Anaerobacillus alkaliphilus: one gene and its partner. The main gene of each other region encodes a partner of the protein of the gene in region 2 in a complex. Links are inferred from orthologs where the notes say so. Each region holds a gene or a part of one and is shown on either strand. Other genes may lie near its edges.

Region 1 (7,166 bases), on a different replicon or contig from region 2:
GCTGGAAGATCGTCCGCCACTGTTCGTTCTCGGCTGCGAACCTCCAGTATCTCACCTGGCTCTAATGGGTCCATTGCTTTTTTAATTATTAAGAGAAGTCCCGAACCGCAATCCAGGTCTCCTCCATCACACATACCATGAGCAAAAAATTGAGACATATTAAACTGCTCCTTTATTTTAGTATGTAATAGATGCCGCACCTTCGGATAGGAACTCCACTACTTTTGCACCACCAACGATGGTTGCTCCTTCAATCAAGTTGTCCTCACTTAGTTCACGCTTCTTATGACATGGGCTGCATACCCAAATTAGTCCACCTGCTTCAACAAACTGGTCCATCAAACCTTTTAATGGAGCAAAACCACCTTCATGGATATCGTCGGCATAACCTTTATCAGATAAGTAAGCGCCATCAATATTTAAAAATACAACTACTTCCTTCCCCGAGGCTACTGCTGCGTTAGCGACGACAAATGCTACTGTTGCTCTGTCTGTATCATTTTTCCCGTTTGTTAAACTTACTAGAAATTTGTTTGTCATGTTAATCTCTCTCCTTTTGAATATAAAAATGTGTTTGGATTACGCCTTTTGCTTCAGTGTGAAGCAATGTGTGTCCTTGCATGCGGCACCAGGCCGGAACATCTTCCACTGCCCCTAAGTCGTAGGAAATCACTTCCATGATTTCTCCTTTATGTAGGCCCTTCATCTTCAAAAAGATGTTCATAATAAGCTCTCCACAACTAGCTGGCCCTGCATCATAAACATAGTCTACCTTTACCTGTTGCTGAATTTTTCTCACCCCTCATAAAGAAGCTAAACTATTATTATTCCAATTTATTACTATTTATAACTTAATTTAATTATACCTATAATATTAAGTTATAAAAAGAGTGGAGTAAATAACTATAATAATAAGACACAAAATTGACACTAGTTTACTTGGGAGGGGACAAGGAACTTTACCCTATCCTAAAAACAGTAATATAAGTAAGAAATGATTTGGACTTTTCCCAGAAAATCGAGGGTGAAATTACAACAATTTAAGGCGAAGAGAAAACTTGTCTCTTCGCCTTTGTAAAGATATCTTTTAAAAAATATAGATTGGTTGATAATAGTTTTCTATATAATAACATTTGTAAACATTGGATAATTTATTACTGAGTAACTTAATTTCATTTAACCCTTTAGAAGGAGTGGGAGTATGACCTGGACTATCACTAGAAATGATTTAACAAACATTGAATTATTGAATATAGAAAGTTTATTTTCAATTGGAAATGGATACTTAGGTGTAAGAGGAAATTTTGAGGAGGGCTACGGAGATGACATGAGCTCTGTTCGGGGTACATATATTAATGCGTTTCATGATGTGACAAAAATTACATACGGGGAAAAATTATATGCATTCCCTGAGACTCAACAAAAGCTTTTAAATATTATTGACTCCCAAACTATTTATATTTATTTAGGTGAAGGTGATGACCGAGAACTCTTTTCTTTATTTGACGGAGAGATTTTATCTTATGAACGCATGCTTCATCTAGATAGAGGGTTTACCGAAAGAAAAGTACATTTTCTTACACCAAAAGGAAAAGAAATTAAACTTCTTTTTAGAAGATTTGTTTCCTTTGCTATTAAAGAATTATTTGTTATTGATATTCAAATTGAACCGGTTAACTTTACAGGAAAGGTTGAGCTGGGTTCTATTATTAATGGCGATGTAGCAAATTATACGAATCCTAAAGATCCTAGAGTATCTGCTGGACATGCAAAGCGACTTACTGTTGAACAGGTTAAACAAAAAGATATCTATAGCTATATTGAAGTAAAAACCATGGAGTCTAATTTAAGTTCATCTTGCCTTACTTCTCACCATTTAAATACAGACTACAAGGAAAAGATACATACTAGAGAAAAGTCTATAGAAGTAGTATATACCTTTGATTTATGCAAGCCTGTACAATTAACGAAATATAACGTGTACACTGATACTCTTCGGCATGAAAATGATCTTTTTCAAGCCGGACTGAAAATTCATAATGGGATAATTGAAGAAAATGTAATTTCCTTAATGGAACAACAAAAACAGTATCTAGATAATTTTTGGAGTACAGCTGATGTTCAAATTCATGGAGATGACCATGTTCAAGAAGGAATTCGCTTTAACCTTTATCATCTTTTACAGTCAGCTGGTAGGGATCAAAAGAGTAATATAGCTGCAAAAGGTTTGTCTGGTGAAGGATATGAAGGACATTATTTTTGGGATACTGAAATCTACCTAAATCCTGTATTTATTATGACCCATCCTGAGATTGCAAAAAATTTATTACTATATCGTTATTACATATTAGACGGGGCAAGAGCTCGTGCTAGAGAGATGGGACATTCAAAAGGAGCGCTTTTCCCGTGGAGAACAATAGCAGGCACAGAGTGCTCTCCGTTCTTTCCAGCAGGTACGGCACAATATCATATAAGTGCTGACATTGCTTACAGTTTTATTCAATATTATCTAGCCACAAATGATTTCGATTTTCTAAAAAAATACGGTGCAGAATTATTAATTGAAACCGCTCGTTTGTGGATCGATACAGGACACTATGATCAAGGAGCTTTCAAAATTGATGAGGTTACAGGACCTGATGAGTATACTTGCCTTGTTAATAATAACTACTATACAAACGTTATGGCAAAGCATAATCTTAGTTGGGCTTTTAAGGCCTATGATTTATTAAGTAAGCAGAGTCAAGATACCTTCCATGAACTTAAACAACGTTTACAAGTTACAAATGAAGAGGTTTTAGAATGGAAGAAGATTGCTGATGATATGTATCTCCCCTATGATGAAAAACTTGGAATTAATCCCCAGGACGATACATTTTTACATAAAGCAATCTGGGATTTTGAAAATACACCTAGGGAAAAGTACCCTCTGTTGTTACACTACCACCCTCTAACTCTTTATCGTTATCAAGTTTGTAAACAAGCTGATACTGTCCTTGCTCATTTCTTGTTAGAGGATGAGCAACATTTTGACACGATTCAAAGATCGTACGATTATTATGAGAAGGTTACAACGCATGACTCATCCCTTTCTTACGCAGTATTTAGTATTATGGCAGCAAAGATTGGTTACGCAGATAAAGCCTATAGGTATTTTATTGAAACAGCTCGTCTTGACCTAGACAATACACATGGTAATACGAAAGACGGACTTCATATGGCAAATATGGGAGGAACCTGGATGGCAATCGTATTTGGATTTGCTGGTTTGCGTCTAAAAGAAGAAGGCATTTCTCTTGCTCCGTCGCTTCCTGTAAATTGGTCAGGATACGAGTTCAATATAAAATACATTGAACAGGTTATACATATAAAAATTCACGTGGACCAAATCACCCTTACTCTTAACAAAGGAGACCATGTTGCTGTAAGAGTTTATGACCAAATAGTAAAGTTAAGCCCAAATCAATCATTTCATGTACCACTTCTTACCTAAGGACGGAAAGTCGATTTACATGAGATTTTTAAAAAGAGGTAAAAATCGGGACTTTTAACAAGAAAAAGGAAGGACTCTGTACATTGACGGATGTAGAAGAACAAGCCTCTTGAGTGAAGAATGTCTTCTAGATTGCCAATGAACAGTGTTTATTATGTTTTTACAGGAGGTGATTTTTATGAGGAATATTCTCTTAGTGTTCTCATTATCCTTAGAAACCATTTGGGGTTCAGAAAAGTGTCTCACTCGAACAAATCATGGACCGACTTGGCCATATGGATGACCAAATAACGAAAAATGTCTATCTACATGTTACCCAAGAAATGAAAAAAGAAGCCTCTCAAAAGTTCAATGAACTTATGAGAAGCTTCCTATTTTTTGTTAGCAAAATGTTAGCACTTTACCAACGGATCCTTGTATACCAAGGGTTTAAGGGGCAGATTACATCATGCCGCCCATACCGCCCATGCCAGCCATGTCAGGCATTCCGCCGCCAGCGTTTTCTTCTGGCTTATCAGCGATTACTGCTTCAGTTGTTAAGAACATAGCTGAAACAGATGCTGCGTTTTGAAGTGCAGAACGAGTTACTTTAGTTGGGTCAACGATACCAGCTTCGATCATGTTTACCCATTGACCAGTAGCTGCGTTGAAACCAATACCTGCTTCTTCGTTCTTTAAGCGCTCAACGATTACTGAACCTTCAAGACCAGCGTTGTGAGCGATTTGACGAACTGGCTCTTCAAGAGCACGTAATACTAGGTTTACACCTGTTTGCTCGTCGCCTTCAGCTTCGATGCTTCTTACTGCTGCGATAACATTAACTAGTGCTGTACCACCACCAGCTACGATACCTTCTTCAACAGCTGCACGAGTTGAGTTAAGAGCATCTTCAATGCGAAGCTTCTTCTCTTTTAACTCAGTTTCAGTTGCAGCACCGACTTTAACTACTGCTACTCCACCAGCTAATTTAGCAAGACGCTCTTGAAGTTTTTCTTTATCAAACTCAGAAGTTGTTTCTTCTAATTGAGCACGAATTTGGTTAACGCGAGCTGCGATCTTATCAGACGCACCAGCACCTTCAACGATTGTTGTATGTTCTTTCGTAACAACAATTTTAGAAGCGCGACCTAATTGTGTAATATTTGTAGATTTAAGGTCAAGACCTAAATCTTCAGTGATTACTTCACCACCAGTTAATGTAGCGATGTCTTCAAGCATAGCTTTACGACGGTCACCGAAGCCAGGAGCCTTAACAGCAACAGCTGTGAATGTTCCGCGAAGTTTGTTAACAACTAGAGTTGCTAATGCTTCACCTTCAACATCTTCAGCAATTAATAGGATTGGCTTACCTTGTTGAACAACTTGCTCAAGTACTGGTAAGATTTCTTGAATGCTAGCAATTTTCTTATCTGTGATAAGAACGTATGGGTTGTCAAGAACTGCTTCCATTTTATCTGAATCAGTTACCATGTATGGAGAAGCATATCCACGATCGAATTGCATACCTTCTACAACTTCTAATTCAGTTGTAAAACCTTTTGACTCTTCAATAGTGATAACGCCGTCGTTACCAACGCGCTCCATTGCTTCAGCAATTAATTGTCCTACTTCTTCGTCAGCAGCAGAAATTGCAGCAACTTGTGCAATTGAAGCTTTGCTCTCGATTGGTTTAGAGATTGCTTGAAGCTCTTGTACTGCACGAGCCGTAGCTTTCTCGATACCTTTACGAAGAACCATTGGGTTTGCTCCACTAGTTACGTTCTTTAATCCTTCACGGATCATTGCTTGCGCTAATACAGTCGCAGTAGTTGTACCGTCACCAGCAATATCATTCGTTTTGCTTGCAACTTCAGCAACTAATTTTGCTCCCATGTTTTCAAAAGCATCTTCTAATTCGATTTCTTTTGCAATTGTTACACCATCATTTGTAATAAGTGGTGAACCATATTTCTTTTCTAATACAACATTACGCCCCTTAGGTCCTAATGTAACTTTTACAGCATTCGCTAAAGCGTCTACACCACGTAGCATCGAGCGACGTGCGTCTTCGCTAAATTTAATTTCTTTTGCCATTTTCTACTCTACCTCCTAGTTTTCTATGTAGTAGGAACTCACCCTACCTATGTTTAAAAACTAATCTTGAATAGCTATTATGTTTTTTAAAAAATAATCGTTTGATTAGCCTAAGATCGCTAATACGTCGTTTTCACGAAGGATTAAGTATTCTTTACCATCAAGCTTAACTTCAGTGCCTGCGTACTTAGAGAAGATTACTTTATCTCCTTCTTTTACTTCTAACGCAACTCGCTCGCCGCTCTCAAGAACACGTCCTGAACCTACAGCAACAACACGACCCTCTTGTGGCTTTTCTTTCGCTGTATCAGGAAGTACAATCCCGCTAGCAGTTTTTTCTTCAGTTTCTACTTGTTCGATCACAATGCGATCACCTAATGGTCTTAACAAGGAAAACAACCTCCCTCATCGAAATGATTTTTATTATTAGCACTCATTTGCTTTGAGTGCTAACACAATTCTTATAATAATCATTTCAATTCTATTTTGCAAGTATTTTTAGTATTTTTTTTAGAAAAACTTGGGTTTATTATCAAAAAGAATTTCGACTAAAAGTACCACGAAAAACCTACATTTTTCGTACAAGTTTACTCATCCATTTAGAAAATAAACTAGTTTTGTTTATACTATTATAGTTATAGTACTAGAAAAATTATCCTTCATTACTTTTGACTTATTGTAGTATATTTATACAGAGCGAATTTAATATTTGTAAGGGGTTCAAAACCATAGTGAATAGATTTCTATGCTACAATGTACTATGTAGAATGTAGTTCATGTATTTAACTTTCTAAATTCTTCAGTTTAAAGGAGTTTTTGTTTTGACAAAAAGATATTGGTTAGTGCTTCTAACTTACATTTTAATGCAGATATCAGCTTTTATTGGAGTACCAATATTAATGATACTGGGCTTTGAGAGAGAACAAATTCCTGGGGTATGGACGTTATTTAGTTTTTCTGTAGGATTTATCATTATTTTACTGTTATTAAGACAAGATATGAGTAACCGACATTTGAGTACAGAACGTAGTTCGAAGAGTGACGCCATCGTTTGGTCAATCGCCGGTATCTTTATGGCGTTTATGGCACAATACATAGCGGTTCTTATTGAAATGTCGGTGTTCGGGATTGAACCTGGCTCGGAAAATACAGAAATGATTGTTGAGTTAGCCAAGGCAACACCAGCCCTTATCTTAGTAGTTGCTGTGATTGGACCAATCTTAGAAGAAATTATTTTTAGGATGATTATCTTCGGTAGTCTATACAAACGTTTTAACTTCTGGATTGCTGCCATTATAAGTTCTGTTATTTTCGCTGCTGTTCATATGGACTTTGAGCACCTTCTCGTTTATACGTTTATGGGCATCGTTTTTGCCTTTTTATATGTAAAAACAAAACGAATTATCGTGCCTATAATGGCACACGTTGCTCTAAATAGCTTCGTTATGCTCGTTCAGGTTGTTTTTGGTGAACGTTTAATGGAGTTACAAAGAAAGTTAGACGAAATGCAAGGGTTTATTGGAGGACTATTCTAGATGAAATCACCATTATTTTGGGGTATTGTGTATCTCTTTATGGCTATAAGCTTCGTTTATTTTGC
Region 2 (7,102 bases):
ACTCCTTTACGTAATCCACAAGTTCATGGGCAAGTTCGCGATATGTATAGAATTCCCCATTTTCATGTAGCTTCCAAGATCCTAGATGTACTTCGTAGATTAAGAGTGGTTCCTCATATATATTTTGTTGTTGCTTGCGTTTATACCAACTCTGATCATTCCATTTGTAACCGCTTAGGGATGTCACTTTAGAGGCAGTATTTGGTCTAACTTCAGAGAAAAAAGCATAGGGATCTGCTTTTCGAAGTATATCCCCTTTCTCAGTATGTATTTCATACTTGTACAAATCTCCATCCTTTAATCCAGGAATAAATAGTGACCAGATACCGTTCTCACTCACTCGATTCATTTCATGTAATGTTCCATTCCAGCTATTGAAATTTCCTACAACACTAACATTTTCTGCATTTGGTGCCCACATCGTGAAACGAACTCCACTTTTCCCTTTTTCGTTAAGGAGATGTGCCCCCATAACTGTATAACTTTGAAATAGGTTTCCCTGATGAAATAAATATAGATCATGATCACTTATGATTGGAGTAGTTCCCACAAGTCCCTTCCTTTCCTAACTTTACTATATTAAATTACTAAATCTTCTAAATTTTCACTATTAATAAATTTCTATTACAAAAAAACTAATACCTCTATATTAATACCAAAAATAGTGAAAATTCATATTTTTCTTGTGACAAAATCCTACAAAGAATTGTGAATAATTATTCATTTTTACAAAACCTTAGAAAAAATTCTTTTTATAACGGCAACGGTAAACGCTTACGCAGTAACGACAAAATCTAACATTCCAATTGTGACAATTATAAGAAATTATTCATAAAATGCTTTCAACAAAAAAAAGTGATCTTTTCCCAAAGGAAAAAGATCACTTTAATCATATATTTATTTTAGAGCTTGTGCTTTTAATGCTTCGGCTTTATCTGTAAACTCCCATGGAAGTTCAACATCAGTACGTCCAAAGTGACCATAAGCCGCAGTTTGCTTATAAATCGGACGACGAAGATCAAGCATTTTAATGATACCAGCCGGACGAAGGTCAAAGTTAGAACGAACAACTTCAACTAATACCTCTTCAGTCACTTTCCCTGTACCAAATGTGTCAATCGAAATCGAAACTGGTTGAGCCACACCGATCGCATAGGCAAGTTGAACTTCACAACGGTCAGCTAGGCCAGCTGCAACAATGTTTTTCGCAACATAACGAGCTGCATAAGCTGCAGAACGGTCAACTTTTGTAGGATCCTTACCTGAGAATGCACCGCCTCCGTGACGAGCATAACCACCATACGTATCAACGATAATCTTACGACCAGTTAAACCAGCATCTCCTTGAGGTCCCCCAATTACGAAACGACCTGTTGGATTAATAAAGTATTTCGTTTCTTCATCAATTAAGTGTGCTGGAACAACAGGCTTGATTACATACTCTTTTAAGTTACGTTGAATTTGCTCTAATGCAACCTCTGGGTGATGTTGAGTAGAGATAACAATTGTATCAATACGAACTGGTTGATTGTTTTCATCATACTCTACTGTTACTTGTGTTTTTCCATCTGGACGTAAGTAAGGTAGAATTTCTTCTTTACGTACCTCTGTTAAACGGCGAGCAAGTTTGTGAGCAAGTGAAATAGGTAATGGCATTAATTCTGGAGTTTCATTATTTGCGTACCCAAACATTAAACCTTGGTCACCAGCACCGATTGCATCGATCTCAGCATCGGACATCAATCCTTCACGAGCTTCAAGAGCTTGGTCAACACCTTGTGCAATATCAGGTGATTGCTCATCAATAGAAGTTAACACCGCACAAGTTTCAGAATCAAAACCATACTTCGCACGAGTGTAGCCAATCTCACGAACTGTTTCACGGACAATCTTTGGAATGTCAACATATGTAGACGTTGTGATTTCTCCAGCTACAAGTACTAATCCTGTTGTTACTGATGTTTCACATGCAACACGCGCATTAGGATCACTAGCTAAAATAGCATCAAGAATTGAGTCAGAGATTTGGTCACAAATTTTATCCGGATGACCTTCGGTAACTGATTCTGATGTGAATAAACGACGAGTTTTCTTTTCTGTCATAATAAATTGTACCTCCTTTATCCTCTATAGGATATGCTATCTTTTGATACGGTACTCATTTTCCCTATTGACTAATTAGTCAAACAGAATTTTAGTTTTTGAAAGAACAAATCATTTCGTTAGTAAACTTAGCTTAACCATTCAAAAAATGTTTACACTAAGAACTAGGCTAAAATCGTTCTATATAGCCCCATATGAAAAAAACCTTTTCCAAATCTAGAGGAAAAGGTTTTGATTATCCGCCTTTCGCCCTCTTATCGATCAAAGCCGTAGCCTTGCAGGTTAGCACCTTTTCACTAATATGATATGTAAACTGTAAGCTTACACTATAAGTGTTGGTTGCCGGGTTTCTTCGGGCCTGTCCCTCCACCGACTCGGGATAAGAGTATCCGTTCGGGACATATCATATCGCACTGGTTATTTAATGTCAACCGTTTTTAGAAAATTTGCCTGAATTTGTCGAATTTTCCCTAACAACAGAACTCCAAAAACCATACAGTTTTGAATGCTATCTATATACTGTTATAAATCATAACCTACAAAAATTGTCCTGAGAAAAACATCAATTAGTATAGACTATTCGTTTTAATGTGTTATACTAATCCATAACAAAGTACATTTTACTGCATATATTAGAAAAATAGATGATAAAAAAATTTTATGTAGGAAGGGTTTTGGTGCGAATGAGTACACTTAGCTATGAAACAGAACTAGATAAGCTTTTAAAAGGCAGTAATATTAGCCATGACTTACCCGTTTCTCAATTAGTAGAAAGAGCTCTTGAAAGAAAAGAAGGAATTCTAACATCTACTGGTGCCCTACGTGCAACTACTGGTAAATATACTGGTCGTTCACCACAGGATAAATATATCGTTGAAGAAACGTCTATTAAAGAGAAAATTAATTGGGGGTCTGTAAACCAACCAATTAGTAAAGAAGTCTTTGAAAACTTATATAAAAAGGTCCTTGCATACTTAGAAACTAAAGATGAGGTTTTTGTTTCTAAAAATTTTGCTGGAGCTGATATTGGTTATCGACTTCCGATCCGAGTAGTGAACGAGTATGCTTGGCATAATCTTTTTGCTCGTCAATTATTTATTCGTCCAAATGCAGAAGAGTTACTTACACATGAAGCTGAATTTACTGTAATCTCAGCTCCTGGTTTTAAAGCGGATCCAAATCTAGATGGTACGAAATCTGAGACATTTATTATTGTATCATTTGAAAAACGTACTGTCCTAATTGGAGGTACTGAATATGCAGGAGAAATTAAAAAATCAATCTTCTCAATTATGAATTATATATTACCTGAGCGAAATGTGCTATCTATGCACTGTTCAGCTAATGTTGGTGATGAAGGTGATGTTGCCTTATTCTTCGGGCTTTCTGGAACTGGAAAAACAACTTTATCTGCTGATCCAAGTCGTCACCTAATTGGAGACGATGAGCACGGCTGGTCGCACACGGGTGTCTTCAATATTGAAGGTGGTTGCTACGCAAAATGTATTAACCTTACTGAGGAAAAAGAGCCTGAAATCTTTAATGCAATTCGTTTTGGCTCTGTACTCGAGAACGTTATGTTAGATGAAAACCGAACACCAGACTACAACGATACAACTCTAACTGAAAATACTCGTGCTGCCTATCCAATTGAGTTGATACCAAACTGTGTCATTCCAAGTGTTGCAGGTCATCCGAACACGATTATTTTCTTAACTGCAGACGCATTTGGAGTATTACCTCCAATAAGCAAGTTAACGAAAGAACAGGCAATGTATCACTTCCTGTCTGGGTATACGAGTAAATTAGCGGGAACAGAGCGTGGAGTAACAAGCCCAGAAGCAACATTCTCAACATGTTTTGGAGCACCATTCTTACCACTACCTGCGTACCGATATGCAGAGATGCTAGGGGAAAAAATCAATCAACATGATGTTCAAGTTTTTCTAGTTAACACGGGCTGGTCTGGTGGCCAATATGGCGTCGGCAAACGTATGAATTTAACTTATACTCGCGCGATGGTTCAGGCAGCTTTACTAGGAGAACTTCATTCAGTGGAAACAGTCGTTGATTCAATTTTTGGCTTACACATTCCTACAAGATGCCCTGGAGTACCAGATGAAGTACTTCAACCAAAAGAAACATGGGAAGATAAAGAAGCATATGATAATAAAGCTAAAGAACTTGCGTCGAAGTTCCAAGAAAACTTCATGAAGTTTGATAAGGTTTCTGATATCATTCGTAATGCAGGGCCAAAATTCTAATTATAGTTTAAACGCTTAGTTATGAACTGCACCCCCATTGTTAGACACAACTAACAATTGGAGGTGCAGTTCATTAATTCTAAGCGTTTTTTTATTTCTCTATAAATCTAGAACCTTCCTCTGAAGCCCAAATTTTTTATGGAACTTACACACACATCTAGGCGAATGAACATAGACTATCACATCACAAGATTATCTATTCGTTTTATCAGGAGGAGTTTACATGAAAGGTTTTAGTAAGGTGATTTTTTTAAGTTTAATGACGTCTTTAGCTGCACTACTATTTGTTGGTTGTTCGTCCTCAAAAGAAACAGACACCATTCGAGTAGCTGAAGTTACAAGATCAATATTTTACGCACCACAATATGTAGCTATTTCGGAGGGCTTCTTTGAGGAAGAAGGCATCGAAATTGACTTAACTACTACATGGGGTGGAGACACGACTATGACTACCCTTTTGGCTAATGGTGCAGATGTGGCTCTAGTTGGAGCTGAAACCTCTATCTATGTATATGCACAAGGGGCAAATGACCCCCCTATTAACTTTGCAGCCTTAACACAAACAGATGGCACATTTCTAGTATCTAGAGAACCTATTGAAAATTTTGATTGGGATATGTTGAGAGGAAGTACGTTCCTTGGTCAAAGAAAAGGCGGTATGCCACAGATGGTTGGTGAGCATGTATTAAGAAAACATGGAATTAACCCTCAGAACGACTTAAATCTCATTCAAAATATCGATTTTGGAAATATCCCAAGTGCTTTTGCATCTGGAACTGGTCAGTTTGTCCAGTTGTTTGAGCCAACAGCAACACAATTTGAACTTGAAGGATTAGGCCACATCGTTGCTTCCTTTGGTGCTGAGTCTGGAACCGTCCCTTACACAGGCTTTATGGCAAAACAGAGTTATATTGAAAAAAATGGTGATGTGCTTGAGCGCTTTACAAGAGCCTTATATAAAGCTCAACAATGGGTTCAGTCTAGTTCAACAGAAGAGATTGCAAAATCTATTCAACCATTTTTTAGTGATACAGATATGGAAGTCATAAAAAGTGTTGTTGAAAATTATAAATCACAGGGTTCTTATGCCACTTCTCCTAGAATTAAAGAAGAGGCCTGGGAAAACCTTCATATCATTATGGATCAAGCTGGAGAATTGCCAATGCACGTTAATTATCAGGACTTAGTCAATACTGATATTGCAGATAAAGTAACGAAGTAAACATAGTTCAGAAGAGTGGTTAGTGTAAAATTTGATACGTTTTATACTAGCCTCCTCTTCACTCAGTCGAAAGGGGAGGTTTTTTGCAATGTCGATTGTCAGGATTAAAAATGTTAACAAAACATTTTTTTCACAAGAAGCTGCAACAACCGCCCTCAAAGATATTTCACTCTCTGTAGAACCAGGTGAATTCATCTCTTTAATCGGACCAAGCGGTTGTGGTAAAACAACGTTATTGTCTCTGATTGCAGGCTTGCTTCAACCTACGAACGGAGAGATTAATATTGAGGGGCAGCAAATCTTGCGACCATCACCGAAAACTGGATATATGTTGCAGCAAGATTATTTATTCCCTTGGTTAACCATTGAACAAAACATTACTATTGGTTTAAAAACAATGAAGAAATATAATGATAACTCTAAAAATTTTGCGTTATCATTACTAGAAAAGATGGGGCTTTTAGATAAGAAAAATGATTATCCTAGTCAGTTATCCGGGGGAATGCGCCAACGTGTTGCCCTAGTTCGAATATTAGCCACTGAACCTAAACTTTTATTATTAGATGAACCATTTTCTGCCTTAGACTATCAAACAAAATTAAAGCTTGAAGATCTAGTCTCATATACAATTAAAGAACAAGAAAAAACAGCTATATTAGTTACCCATGATATTGGCGAAGCAATTGCCATGTCAGATCGAATTGTGCTGTTATCATCACGCCCAGGAAAAATATCCAATACGTTTGTTGTTCCCGAGACATTAAGACTCTTATCACCTTTTCAAGCTAGAAACCATCAGGATTATAACAAGCTCTTTCAACGAATATGGAAGGAGTTGGAGAGTCTTGAAGAACAACATCTCTAGTCTACACGAACAGTATAAATACAAAAAACGGGTAGAAGGGGTTAAAATAAGGTTTACACAACTTACAATCCTTTTATTATTTTTCTTTACTTGGGAGCTTGCTGCTAGGATGCGTTGGGTTGATCCACTTCTATTTAGCATGCCATCGAGGGTATGGAACTTATTTCTCGAAAAAGTACAGGATGGGTCATTACTCATCCATACATCAGTTACCCTTTTTGAAACGATTGCTGGGTTTATACTGGGAACTGTTATTGGAACACTTATTGCCGCAACTCTATGGTGGTCACCATTTTTATCAAGAGTTCTAGACCCCTATTTAGTTGTTCTAAACTCCATGCCTAAGATTGCCCTAGGCCCAATTTTAATTGTTGGTCTTGGACCAGGCTATTTATCTATTATTGCAATGGGAGCATTAATCTCAGTAATAATCACGACACTCGTCGTCTACAATGCCTTTAAAGGAGTCGATGAGAATTACCTAAAGGTTGTCCAAACATTTGGTGCTACAAAGCAACAGTCTTTTAAATCAGTTATCTTACCTGCGACTGTACCGACAATTATTTCTACATTAAAGGTTAATGTAGGTCTCTCATGGGTAGGGGTTATTGTTGGAGAATTCTTAGTATCAAAGCAAGGTTTAGGCTA

The links.
Region 1: the proteins of metK (region 2) and groL are in contact, whole or in part, in a cryo-EM structure (PDB 8P4O), measured with the Escherichia coli proteins. The link is inferred for Anaerobacillus alkaliphilus from one-to-one orthologs.

The regions. Positions count from the first base shown.
Region 1 is NZ_QOUX01000033.1:22,281-29,446, reverse strand. What follows is about bases 3,251-6,175. They hold groL (chaperonin GroEL), read right to left. Parts: upstream 5,567-6,175; coding sequence 3,935-5,566; downstream 3,251-3,934. Other genes in these bases: groES (co-chaperone GroES), read right to left, coding at 5,672-5,956; DS745_RS10330 (glycoside hydrolase family 65 protein), read left to right, coding at 3,251-3,493. Also shown: DS745_RS10345 (sulfurtransferase TusA family protein), read right to left, coding at 1-158; DS745_RS10340 (DsrE family protein), read right to left, coding at 178-540; DS745_RS10335 (sulfurtransferase TusA family protein), read right to left, coding at 542-799; more of DS745_RS10330, read left to right, coding at 1,202-3,250; DS745_RS10315 (CPBP family intramembrane glutamic endopeptidase), read left to right, coding at 6,388-7,101; DS745_RS10310 (YdiK family protein), read left to right, coding at 7,102-7,166.
Region 2 is NZ_QOUX01000046.1:1,037,118-1,044,219, forward strand. Bases 1-2,861 are described here. They hold metK (methionine adenosyltransferase), read right to left. Parts: upstream 2,104-2,861; coding sequence 898-2,103; downstream 1-897. Other genes in these bases: glgB (1,4-alpha-glucan branching protein GlgB), read right to left, coding at 1-550; pckA (phosphoenolpyruvate carboxykinase (ATP)), read left to right, coding at 2,787-2,861. Outside these bases: more of pckA, read left to right, coding at 2,862-4,367; DS745_RS20245 (ABC transporter substrate-binding protein), read left to right, coding at 4,591-5,589; DS745_RS20250 (ABC transporter ATP-binding protein), read left to right, coding at 5,678-6,454; DS745_RS20255 (ABC transporter permease), read left to right, coding at 6,435-7,102. UniProt on the Escherichia coli protein: Catalyzes the formation of S-adenosylmethionine (AdoMet) from methionine and ATP.